One region of the Paenibacillus apis genome, then DNA from elsewhere that is predicted to be linked to it. Evidence: predicted binding sites of a transcription regulator. Region 1 holds the regulator's gene; each other region holds the start of a gene.
The links. The regulator Rex, encoded in region 1, represses fermentation and respiration genes when NADH is low (regulators of the CRP and FNR family bind a similar motif). The targets are predictions, from matches to a motif close to TTGTGAAATATTTCACAA.

Region 1 (3,168 bases):
GTTCTGTCCCTCTACCACCCAGCATACCTTGTCCCAGACTGATTTCCATACTTCATCGGACTTGACAAGCGTAGTCTCCGCCTTCGCCCTCTGCACTGCAAGCTTCTCCGCTTGCCAGGTGTCCTCATATACATATAGATAAAAGCGATAGAGGCCAAGCAGAATAAGCGCAAGGATGATAAAGGAAAGCAAGACCCATTTGGTTCTGTTACGCAAAAGCTCCCTTCCTTTCCTCTCCTGAATGGCTTTCTATAAAAAGTTAATTTACATAGATTAAGACGCCTTATCTATCCTATCTTGCAAGCAAGCCCTCAAAGGCTCGTTGCGCTTCGAACAGAATTTTCTCCTCGTCCAGAGTCAGACACTCCCGTGATTTGACGACCTGCTTACCGTCCACCCAGACATGCTCGACATCTTGACCGGCAGCGGAATATACCGCATGGGAGATATAATCGGTCTTCGGCAGGAAATGAGCCTGCTTCAGGTTCAAGGCGATAAAGTCAGCCTTCATTCCCGCTGCGAGCACACCTGTCTGGTCAAGGAACAACGACTTCGCGCCATATTCCGTTCCCATACGAAGGGCTTCGGCTGCCGGAATCGCGGTCGGGTCCCCTGTAACGCCTTTATGGATCAGGGCGGCGAGGCGAATCTCCTCGAACATATCCAGATTGTTATTGCTGGCTGCGCCATCCGTACCCAAGGATACCGTCACACCTGCCCGCAGCAGCTCCGGCACACGGGCTACTCCGGAGGCAAGCTTCAGGTTGCTGCCCGGATTATGGGAGACGGCTACGCGATGCTCGGCAAGCATTGCAATTTCCTCGTCAGTCAAATGCACCGCATGCGCCAGCAAAGACGGACGGCTGAATAAGCCCAGGTTCAACAAATGCTGGGCCGGACGAACCCCGTAATCCCGAACATTTTGTTCCACCTCCGCTAGAGTCTCCGACATATGGGTATGCAGCGGCAAATCCAGATCATGCGCCGCTTGCACAATTTTTTCGATATAATCCGGCGGGCAGGTATAAGGAGCGTGCGGCGACATCATCGTCGTAATTCTGCCGTTTGCCTTCCCATGCCAATTGCGAGCAAACAACACCGCTTCATCCAGCTTCCGCTGTTGCTCCTCAGGCGGACAAAGCCCGATCACGCCGCGCGTCAGGACCGCACGGATGCCGGACTGTTCCACTACCGAGGCCACCTGATCCATGTGATCATACATATCTAGGAAGGTCGTCGTTCCGCTCTTGAGCATCTCAATCACAGACAACGCCGTGCCCCAGCGTACATCTTCACCGGTGAACTTTGCTTCCATGGGCCACATCTTCTGCTGAAGCCATTCTTGAAGCACCATGTCATCGCCATAGCCGCGAAGCAGCGACATCGCTGCATGTCCATGGGTATTGATCAGACCGGGCAGGAATAGAAGGCCTTTGCCGTCGAATGTCTCGGCCCCTTCCACGCCTTCCGGCCGCTCTTGGCCGATATAGGTAATTCTATCCCCTTCGATCAACATATAGCCGCGGATCACGGTTTGTTCTTGATGCAGCACCGCGAACGTGCCGTCTTTAATCAGCCATTTTCGAGTCATGGTCTTTCATTTCCTTTCCGCCGTCCAGATAATAAGCGAGACTCATTAAGTCTGTGGTAAAGTCTGCCGCATGTACCCGCACTTCAGCAGGCACCTTGAGAATCGTCGGCGCAAAATTCAAAATGGCTCCAATCCCCGCAGCCACGAGCTTGTCAGCAACATGCTGGGCTTCTGCCGCAGGAACCGTGATAATTCCGATCCGGATATTCATGTTGCGTACCGTTTCATCCAGCATCTCGATCGGCTGAATTTCGATGTTATTGATTTTCCCTCCGATTTTACCAGGGCTTGCATCAAATACGGCAACAATCTTCATATTGTCCTTCACATAAGCATTATAGTTCGATAGCGCTTGTCCGAGATTACCAGCTCCGATCAGCGCCACATTAATCTGTTGATCCAGATTCAGAATTTGTTGAATTTTCTCGATCAAATAAGCCACATCATAGCCGATCCCCTTCCGGCCAAAATCACCGAAATAGGCGAGATCCTTACGAATTTGCGCCGGATTCAGATCCAGCTTCTGTCCCAGCTCCTGAGATGAAACCGTGGATACCTCTCGGCGGCTTAATTCATTAAGAAAACGCAAATAGACTGGCAATCTACGCACAACGGCGTCTGAAATTTTCTCCGACTTCATCGATTATCCCCCTATTATTGACGCAAATTAAGAAGCGTTTACGGATTTTCCGGGTCCAGCCATTCCGCAATGCGCGGAACCATCTGGCCAAGCGGCATATGCTCCATCTTCGGTCCAGGCAAAGAATACAAAAAGTACTTTCCGTAATATGATTCCAGAATTCTAGTATCGTACACAATGACGATCCCCCGATCCTGGGAAGTCCGTACGAGCCGTCCAAAGCCTTGCTTGAACCGGATGACGGCCTGCGGAACGGACAGCTTCATGAAAGGATTCTTCTTCTCTTGCTGCAGCCGCTCGCTCTTGGCTTCCACAAGCGGATGATTCGGCGGTTGAAACGGCAGGCGTACAATCGCCAGGCTCGTGAGCGCATCTCCCGGGATATCAACGCCCTCCCAGAAGCTGCTGGTTCCCAGCAGTACGGATGCTTGCTGCCCCTGGAACCGGCGGGTAAGCTTGGTGCGGCTGCCGCTGTCCATGCCTTGGCCGATTACCGAAATATTGTGCGATGACAGCAGCTCTTTTAGCGGATCATACACCTGCCTCAGCATCCGGTAGGAGGTAAACAGCACGAGCATACGGCCTTGAGTTACGATCGCTGTGTCAGCCAATGATTGGACGAGTGTACTGACAAAGTAATCATCCCCTACGCTTCCCTTGACGCTTGGAAAGTCCCGCGGAATCACAAGCAAGGCCTGTTCGCGGTAATTAAACGGCGAAGGAAGCATGGAGGTCATGAGCCGGTCTTGAGCCTGCGCCTCCTGCAGGCCCAGTTGGTCAATCATATATTGGAAGGATTTGTCCACCGACAAGGTGGCAGATGTCATAACAATGCTCTTCTTCCGGTCGAAGAAGTAGCTCTTGAGCTGCTCGCTGACATCAATCGGCACGGCAAATATCTGCAGGGATTTGCTTCGATAATTTCCGTTGCCTTCAA
Region 2 (3,168 bases), on a different contig from region 1:
ATGGGATGTTCCTGCTCAGACTACAACCGTATCTACGGTTTCTAATACAACAAAAGCCCTACCTCTCAATTGTCCTTGCGGCTCCGATGACCGCGCCAGCTTGAATCAGAAATACTCGAATACTGCCAACATTCTTACTCTTAGGGTCATAAATAAGGAATTTTCATACCGGAATGGTATGTGAGGGTTATAATCATTTGAGGAACATGATATGGGGTTTACAATCTAATTTGTAATATTACAGGAATTTTCATGAAAAGTCAAGAAAACGTCCTTTTTTTGTTGTTGCTTCGAGCTAATATTACTATTCTCCTATACCTAGTAAGAGTCATTAACTAAGAGTCATTAACGACATCAACGAATCATCATAAACGAATCATTATCAATGTCAAATGAGGTGGGTTTGTACGATATTCCATATAAAAAAATCTGTCTAAGCACGGATGGAAGCATTTTATACGATTATTCGTACAAAAATTGCCTATCCAAGGCATAAATGAAACTTTTTATATGTTTTTTCGTACAAAGTGGCTTGTCTTCGACTGTAACAACAACTTTTTGTACGATAATCCGTACAAAAGTGAAATAGCCGCTCTCCAAGGTGAAGGATGCCTAACGCAGTGCCCAGCGCAAAGATGCCCAACATAAAGAAGACTAACGCAAAGCTGCGGCATGACGAAAAATCCCCTTATCCCGCAGCTTGGAGTGCAGGAAAAGGGGATGGATAACCTCGATTAATTAGCGTAGCTATAATCGTCATTGCTCTTATTGAGCAATTCTTTAAAGCCCGGAGTGGCATAGAGCTGCTTGTCCTTCGTAATGAACAAGGCTTCCGTGTTGTTCTCCTCGGCAAACTTCAAGCCATCCTCGATGCCCATAATGAGCAGCGAAGTGTCCATCGTATCGGCAGCCGTAGAGGAATCGGCAATGATCGTGACACTGCTGATATTGTTATCTGCCGGATAGCCGGTCCGCGGATCAAGAATATGCATGTAGAACTTGCCGTTCTCTACGAAATAGCGTTCATAAATGCCTGCGGTTACGACGGTCTTATCGATCACCTTGACGGTGCCAATATCATTGCCTCGTTCCTGAGTCGGATCCTGAATGCCGACCGTCCATTCCAGATTACCGGGCTTGCTGCCCATGGCGAAGACGTTGCCGCCGAGATCAATGATAGCACTGTCAAAGCCCTGTTCTTTCAATTTATCGTAGATCAGGTCAGCCGCGTAGCCCTTGCCGTAGGAGCCAAGGTCGAGATCCATTCCCTTGTCCTGAAGGTAAATTTCAAGCGTATCTTCATTTAACTCCACCTTCCGGTAATCGATCAGCTTCTGAGCTGCGGCAATATCCTCGGCAGGTGGAACATGGGCGTCCTCGTGGCCGATATTCCAGAGGCTGACGAGCGGTCCGATCGAGGGATCGAGCAGACCATTGGTCTGCTCGGCATAGTCGACCGCAATCTTGACCAGATCGAAGGTCTCTTGGGACACCTTAACCGGGGTAATGCCGGCGTTGGCATTCACAGCATAGATTTCACTGTCCTCGTTGGAACGGTTAATTTTATAATCGATATCCTTCATCAAGTCTTCGAGCTCTTCAAAGTTTTTCGTAGTCGCACGGTTATCATAAATTTTAATGGTCACGACGGTATCGAAGATGAAGAAGGTTTCGCTTACAGGCGTGACGGTCTGAGCTTGTCCGTTAGCGTTGACTGCGCTGCCTTCCTTTGTGCTTTTGCTTGAAGTGCTGCCACAGCCGCTGAGCAGGCCTGTCAGAAGAGCTGCGGATAGCAGCAGGACGACCGCTTTATTTTTGAACATAGGTATGCATCCTCATTTCTCATTCATGTCGACCTTGATTGTAGCAGAAAAGAAACTGCACTAAAAGTATCAATCCTCACAGAGGCTCCTTCCTGCATTATACCCTTCCTAAGTGATGATTTTGTGAAATGCGGCAAAAAATGATACATTTATCACACGGATGATTGGAGCCTAACAGGTATAATGGTTTCATCTAAGATTTATATAATTAAAAAATAAGGGAGTTTGTCATGAAGCGCGGAGATATCATACTCATCGGTTTGGTCGTCGTCATTGCTGCTGCATTTCTAGTGCCCAGATGGTTTGGCGACAGCCCTAGTGAAAACAATCACAACACACAACGCATCGCTAAAATTACGGTGGATGGCAAACTGTTCCGCACGGTAGAACTGACCGGTGAAGAACAGGAAATCGAGATAAATACGGAACATGGGTATAATTTACTTAAAGTTCATGATTACGGTATTGAAATGATCGATGCGGATTGCCCGGACAAGGTATGTCTTACCTTCGGATTTATTGAGCGCAATGGAGGTACGATTGTCTGCCTGCCTCATAAATTATTAGTAGAGATCGAGGGCGCGCCTTCAGAAGGAGATGACATCGATGCCATCGTTAAATGAGCAGGCCAATCTCTCTCTGAAGAGGACGGTCATCGTGGCGATTTTTGCAGCGGTAGCCGTTGTTCTCAGTCTGATCGAGGCTTCGATTCCTGTGAATATGGGGGTCCCGGGCGCCAAGCTGGGCCTGGCTAATATTATGGTGCTTACATGCCTGTACTTCCTCAGAGGAAGAGACGCCCTCATGGTTGTTATATTGAAAACCTTACTCAGTTCGTTCATGCTGGGGACCTTCTCCAGTTTGTTGTTCAGCATCAGCGGAGCCCTGTTGAGCTTTCTTGCGATGTGGGGACTGCTCAGCTTCGGACGTGAAAATTTCAGTATGGTCAGCGTTAGTATTGTTGGGGGCATTTCTCATAATGTCGGGCAGCTTGGAGCTGCGGCGGTATATTTGAAAACAACCAAAATCATGTCCTATTTGCCGGTATTGTTAATTGCCGGCGTATTGACCGGTATTGCAGTCGGGCTTGCGGTACGATATCTGATCCCTTCCTTGTCGAAGTTATCCTTGTTTGAGGGGTTCTTGACAAAGCCGGTGTAGATATTAATAGACAGGAGGGGTAAGGATGACAGAAGAGCAACCCGCTTATCATGTTCAGCATGTTTCTTTCGCGTATTCACCGGAGCAGCCGGTATTGAGCGATCTGTCATTCAGCATCCTTCCGGGAAGCTGGGTATCGCTGGTAGGCCCGAACGGTTGCGGCAAATCCACGCTGGCCAAGCTG
Region 3 (3,168 bases), on a different contig from region 1:
CGATCGGCTGTGGAAATGGACGATGGCGCACATGCACATGACCGAAGGAGCAAATGCCGGATATTTCGCCTGGTCGTGCTCCCCGGACGGTTCACGGCTGTCGGACGGGCCTGCTCCGGACGGGGAGGAGTATTTTGCGATGGCGTTATTCTTCGCATCCCATCGGTGGGGCGACCGGGAAGCGCCGTTCAATTACGGAACACAGGCGCGCGATCTGCTGCGGACCTGCCTTCACAAAGGGGAGGACGGACTCGGCGACCCAATGTGGAATCCGCACAACAAACTGATCAAATTCGTGCCAAATTGTGAGTTTTCGGACCCGTCCTATCATTTGCCGCATTTTTACGAATTGTTTGCGTTGTGGGCTTATCCCGAGGATCGGCCGTTCTGGAAGGCAGCGGCCTCGGCCAGCCGTGAATATTTGAGGACCGCCTGCCACCCCGAAACCGGACTGGCTCCAGAATACGCCTACTATGACGGTACGCCGAATAATGAGCGCGGGTACGGGCACTTCTTCAGTGACTCCTACCGGGTAGCCGCCAATTTGGGGCTGGATTGGGAATGGTTCGCGGCGGATCAGTGGGCATGCGAGGCGGCAGGCCGGATTCAGGCGTTCTTCGCCGACAAGCGGCCGGAGGATTACCGCCGATACTCGATCGAAGGCAAACCGTTTGAAGAAAAAGCGCTGCATCCCGTCGGACTGCTGGCGACCAATGCGATGGCCTCGCTGGCGGCGGATGGAGAGCCTGCCCGGGCGAGTGTGGACCTGTTCTGGAATACGCCGCTGCGGATGGGTGACCGGCGCTATTACGACAACTGCCTATACTTCTTCGCACTCCTGGCTCTAAGCGGAAATTACCGGATTTGGAAGCCTTGATTTCAACAGGATATTAATAAAGAAAGGGCAGACCCGGTTTTATTCGAACCGTCTGCCCTCTTTATGTCCCTTGGGAATACTTACCATCGGCTTACTACTACCCGGCCTGACGCTCAGACACCAGCTCCTGAGCTGGAGCAGCCGCTTCTTTCTTGCCATCCTTCAGATAGGCGAGCCAATAAGCTCCTGCTACAAACAGGGCACCCCCGGTCAGATTGCCCAACCATACCGGTACGAAGTTAATCAGGTATTCTCCCCAGGAGTAGTACCCCTCGAAGATCGCTGCCGGAATCAAGAACATGTTGGCGACCACGTGCTGGAAGCCGATTGCAACGAAGGCCATTGTCGGGAACCAGATGCCGAGAATTTTACCGCTCATATTGTCGGCTCCATAAGAGAGCCATACTGCCAGAGCTACCAGCCAGTTACAGCCAATGCCCGAGACGAATGCTTGCACGAAGCTGTCGTCCAGCTTGTGTCCAGCCATATCCACCAGCTTCTCCAGGTATACGCCGCTTCCGGTCAGACCCACAACATGCCCGAAGAAGTAAGCGACGAACAGAGCGCCGAGAAAGTTAGTAATCGTAATTAACAGGAGGTTCTTGATCATCTCGCCTGTGGAAATCCTGCCCGCGATCCGCGCCAGCGGCACAGCCATCATATTGCCCGTCAGCAGCTCGCCGCCGGCAAGCAATACAAGGATCAGACCAATCGGGAACACCGCTGCTCCGATAAAGCTGGAAATACCGCCCCATTCAGCCGGTGCTCCTGCAATGACGCGAATATCCAGCAGGAAGCCCATCGCAATAAACGCCCCGCCCAAAAATCCGAGAATCAACACAGTCAACAGTGGATTATGCGCCTTCTTGACACCCATCTCTACCGTGACTTTCGCGATTTGATCCGGTTTATTATAAGCCATGATTTCAATCTCCTTTGTGACTTGTTCTATTCGGCTGCTTTAAAATCCGCTTTATATTGTACCGTGCGAAGCGCCTCAAATAAGTAACATTAGTCACGATACCTTCCCAGAAGTGAAAAACTTCACAGAATTGAGATCGGGAAATCGCGGAAAAATTCAGACCCGTCCTGTCTCGTAGGCGGATTGCGGAACTTCAGGCAGCGCTCCAAGCCCTGCACTGTTCAGAAAATTCCATGGCTTGTTATAATGCGGCTGGAAGAAGAAGTCCACGAAAGCCAGCTCTTCCATCTTCATGCCATTCTGGATGCAGACCGAGAGTGTGTTCACCGATTGAGTCAGATCAACCTTGGACATCATTTGTGCGCCGAGGATCCGCCGGGTTGATTGTTCATAGACCACTTTCAGCATCACAGTCTCATGCGTAGGCATAAACTCTGGCCGGTAATGATCGTTAACGATCACAGCTTCCGCCTCAATCCCTGCCTCCTTGGCTGAGGTCTCCGTCATCCCGGTTGCGGCAATGTGATCCTCGTAGATCTTAATTCCCGAGGTGCCCTGCGTGCCCATATACTTCACCGTAGGAGCCAATAAATTCCGGGCAACCAGCGTCCCCATCCGAACCGCATTTGTAGCCAGCGGAATGTAAGCATGGGTTTGGGTCGGATTATAGAATACCGCACAGCTGTCGCCCGCCGCGTAGACATCACTCTTGCTTGTACGCATATACTCGTCTACGATAATTGCGCCATTATCGAGCATATCCACTTGTCCGCGAAGAAGCTCCGTATTAGGACGGAAACCGATGCACAGGATGACCAAGTCCGCCGAGTATTCTCCCCGGTCTGTCACAACCTTGCTCACCTTGCCATTTTCGCCTGTGAATTTTGTAACTTTCTGACCTAAAGCAAGCTGAATATTGCGGCTCCGCAGAGAAGCTTCGATCTGATCCGTATACTCCGCGTCAAGATACTTGCTTAGAATGCGAGGCTCCGCATCAATCAGCGTTACATTTTTGCCGTTCAATTGGAAAGCCTCCACCAGCTCGACCCCGATGTAGCCTGCGCCGACGACCACGATGTTCTTGGCCTGCTTGGACTTTTCAATAATCGTGTTGGAATGGTTAAAGTTTTTGGAGAGCAAAATATTGTCCAGCCCGATCCCTTCAAACTTCGGTACAATCGGCCAGGAGCCTGTCGTCATGACCAGTTTGTCAAAGGTATCCTCCAGCTCTTCGCCTGTCTCCAGATTACGTGCCCGCAGTTGCTTGGCATCCGTATCAATCTTTGTTACCTCGTGAAGCATTTTGGTTGTCACACCCAGCTCTGCGAGCTGTTCAGGAGATGAATAGAACAAGCCCTGGGCGTCACTT

Region 2: the regulator Rex is predicted to act here: its motif matches at 1,945-1,962, upstream of KI362_RS19185 (FAD:protein FMN transferase).
Region 3: the regulator Rex is predicted to act here: its motif matches at 1,910-1,927, upstream of KI362_RS09430 (formate/nitrite transporter family protein).

The regions. Positions count from the first base shown of each region.
Region 1 covers NZ_BORS01000008.1:848-4,015, forward strand. Annotated here, with positions in the region: gene KI362_RS12480 (cell wall elongation regulator TseB-like domain-containing protein) at 1-216, opposite strand, end outside; gene KI362_RS12485 (amidohydrolase) at 293-1,591, opposite strand; gene KI362_RS12490 (redox-sensing transcriptional repressor Rex) at 1,569-2,231, opposite strand; gene dinG (ATP-dependent DNA helicase DinG) at 2,270-3,168, opposite strand, start outside.
Region 2 covers NZ_BORS01000014.1:87,804-90,971, forward strand. Annotated here, with positions in the region: gene KI362_RS19185 (FAD:protein FMN transferase) at 735-1,823, opposite strand; gene KI362_RS19190 (NusG domain II-containing protein) at 2,054-2,446, shown strand; gene KI362_RS19195 (Gx transporter family protein) at 2,430-2,984, shown strand; gene KI362_RS19200 (energy-coupling factor transporter ATPase) at 3,010-3,168, shown strand, end outside.
Region 3 covers NZ_BORS01000005.1:233,195-236,362, forward strand. Annotated here, with positions in the region: gene KI362_RS09425 (glycosyl hydrolase family 8) at 1-877, shown strand, start outside; gene KI362_RS09430 (formate/nitrite transporter family protein) at 975-1,799, opposite strand; gene KI362_RS09435 (FAD-dependent oxidoreductase) at 1,956-3,168, opposite strand, start outside.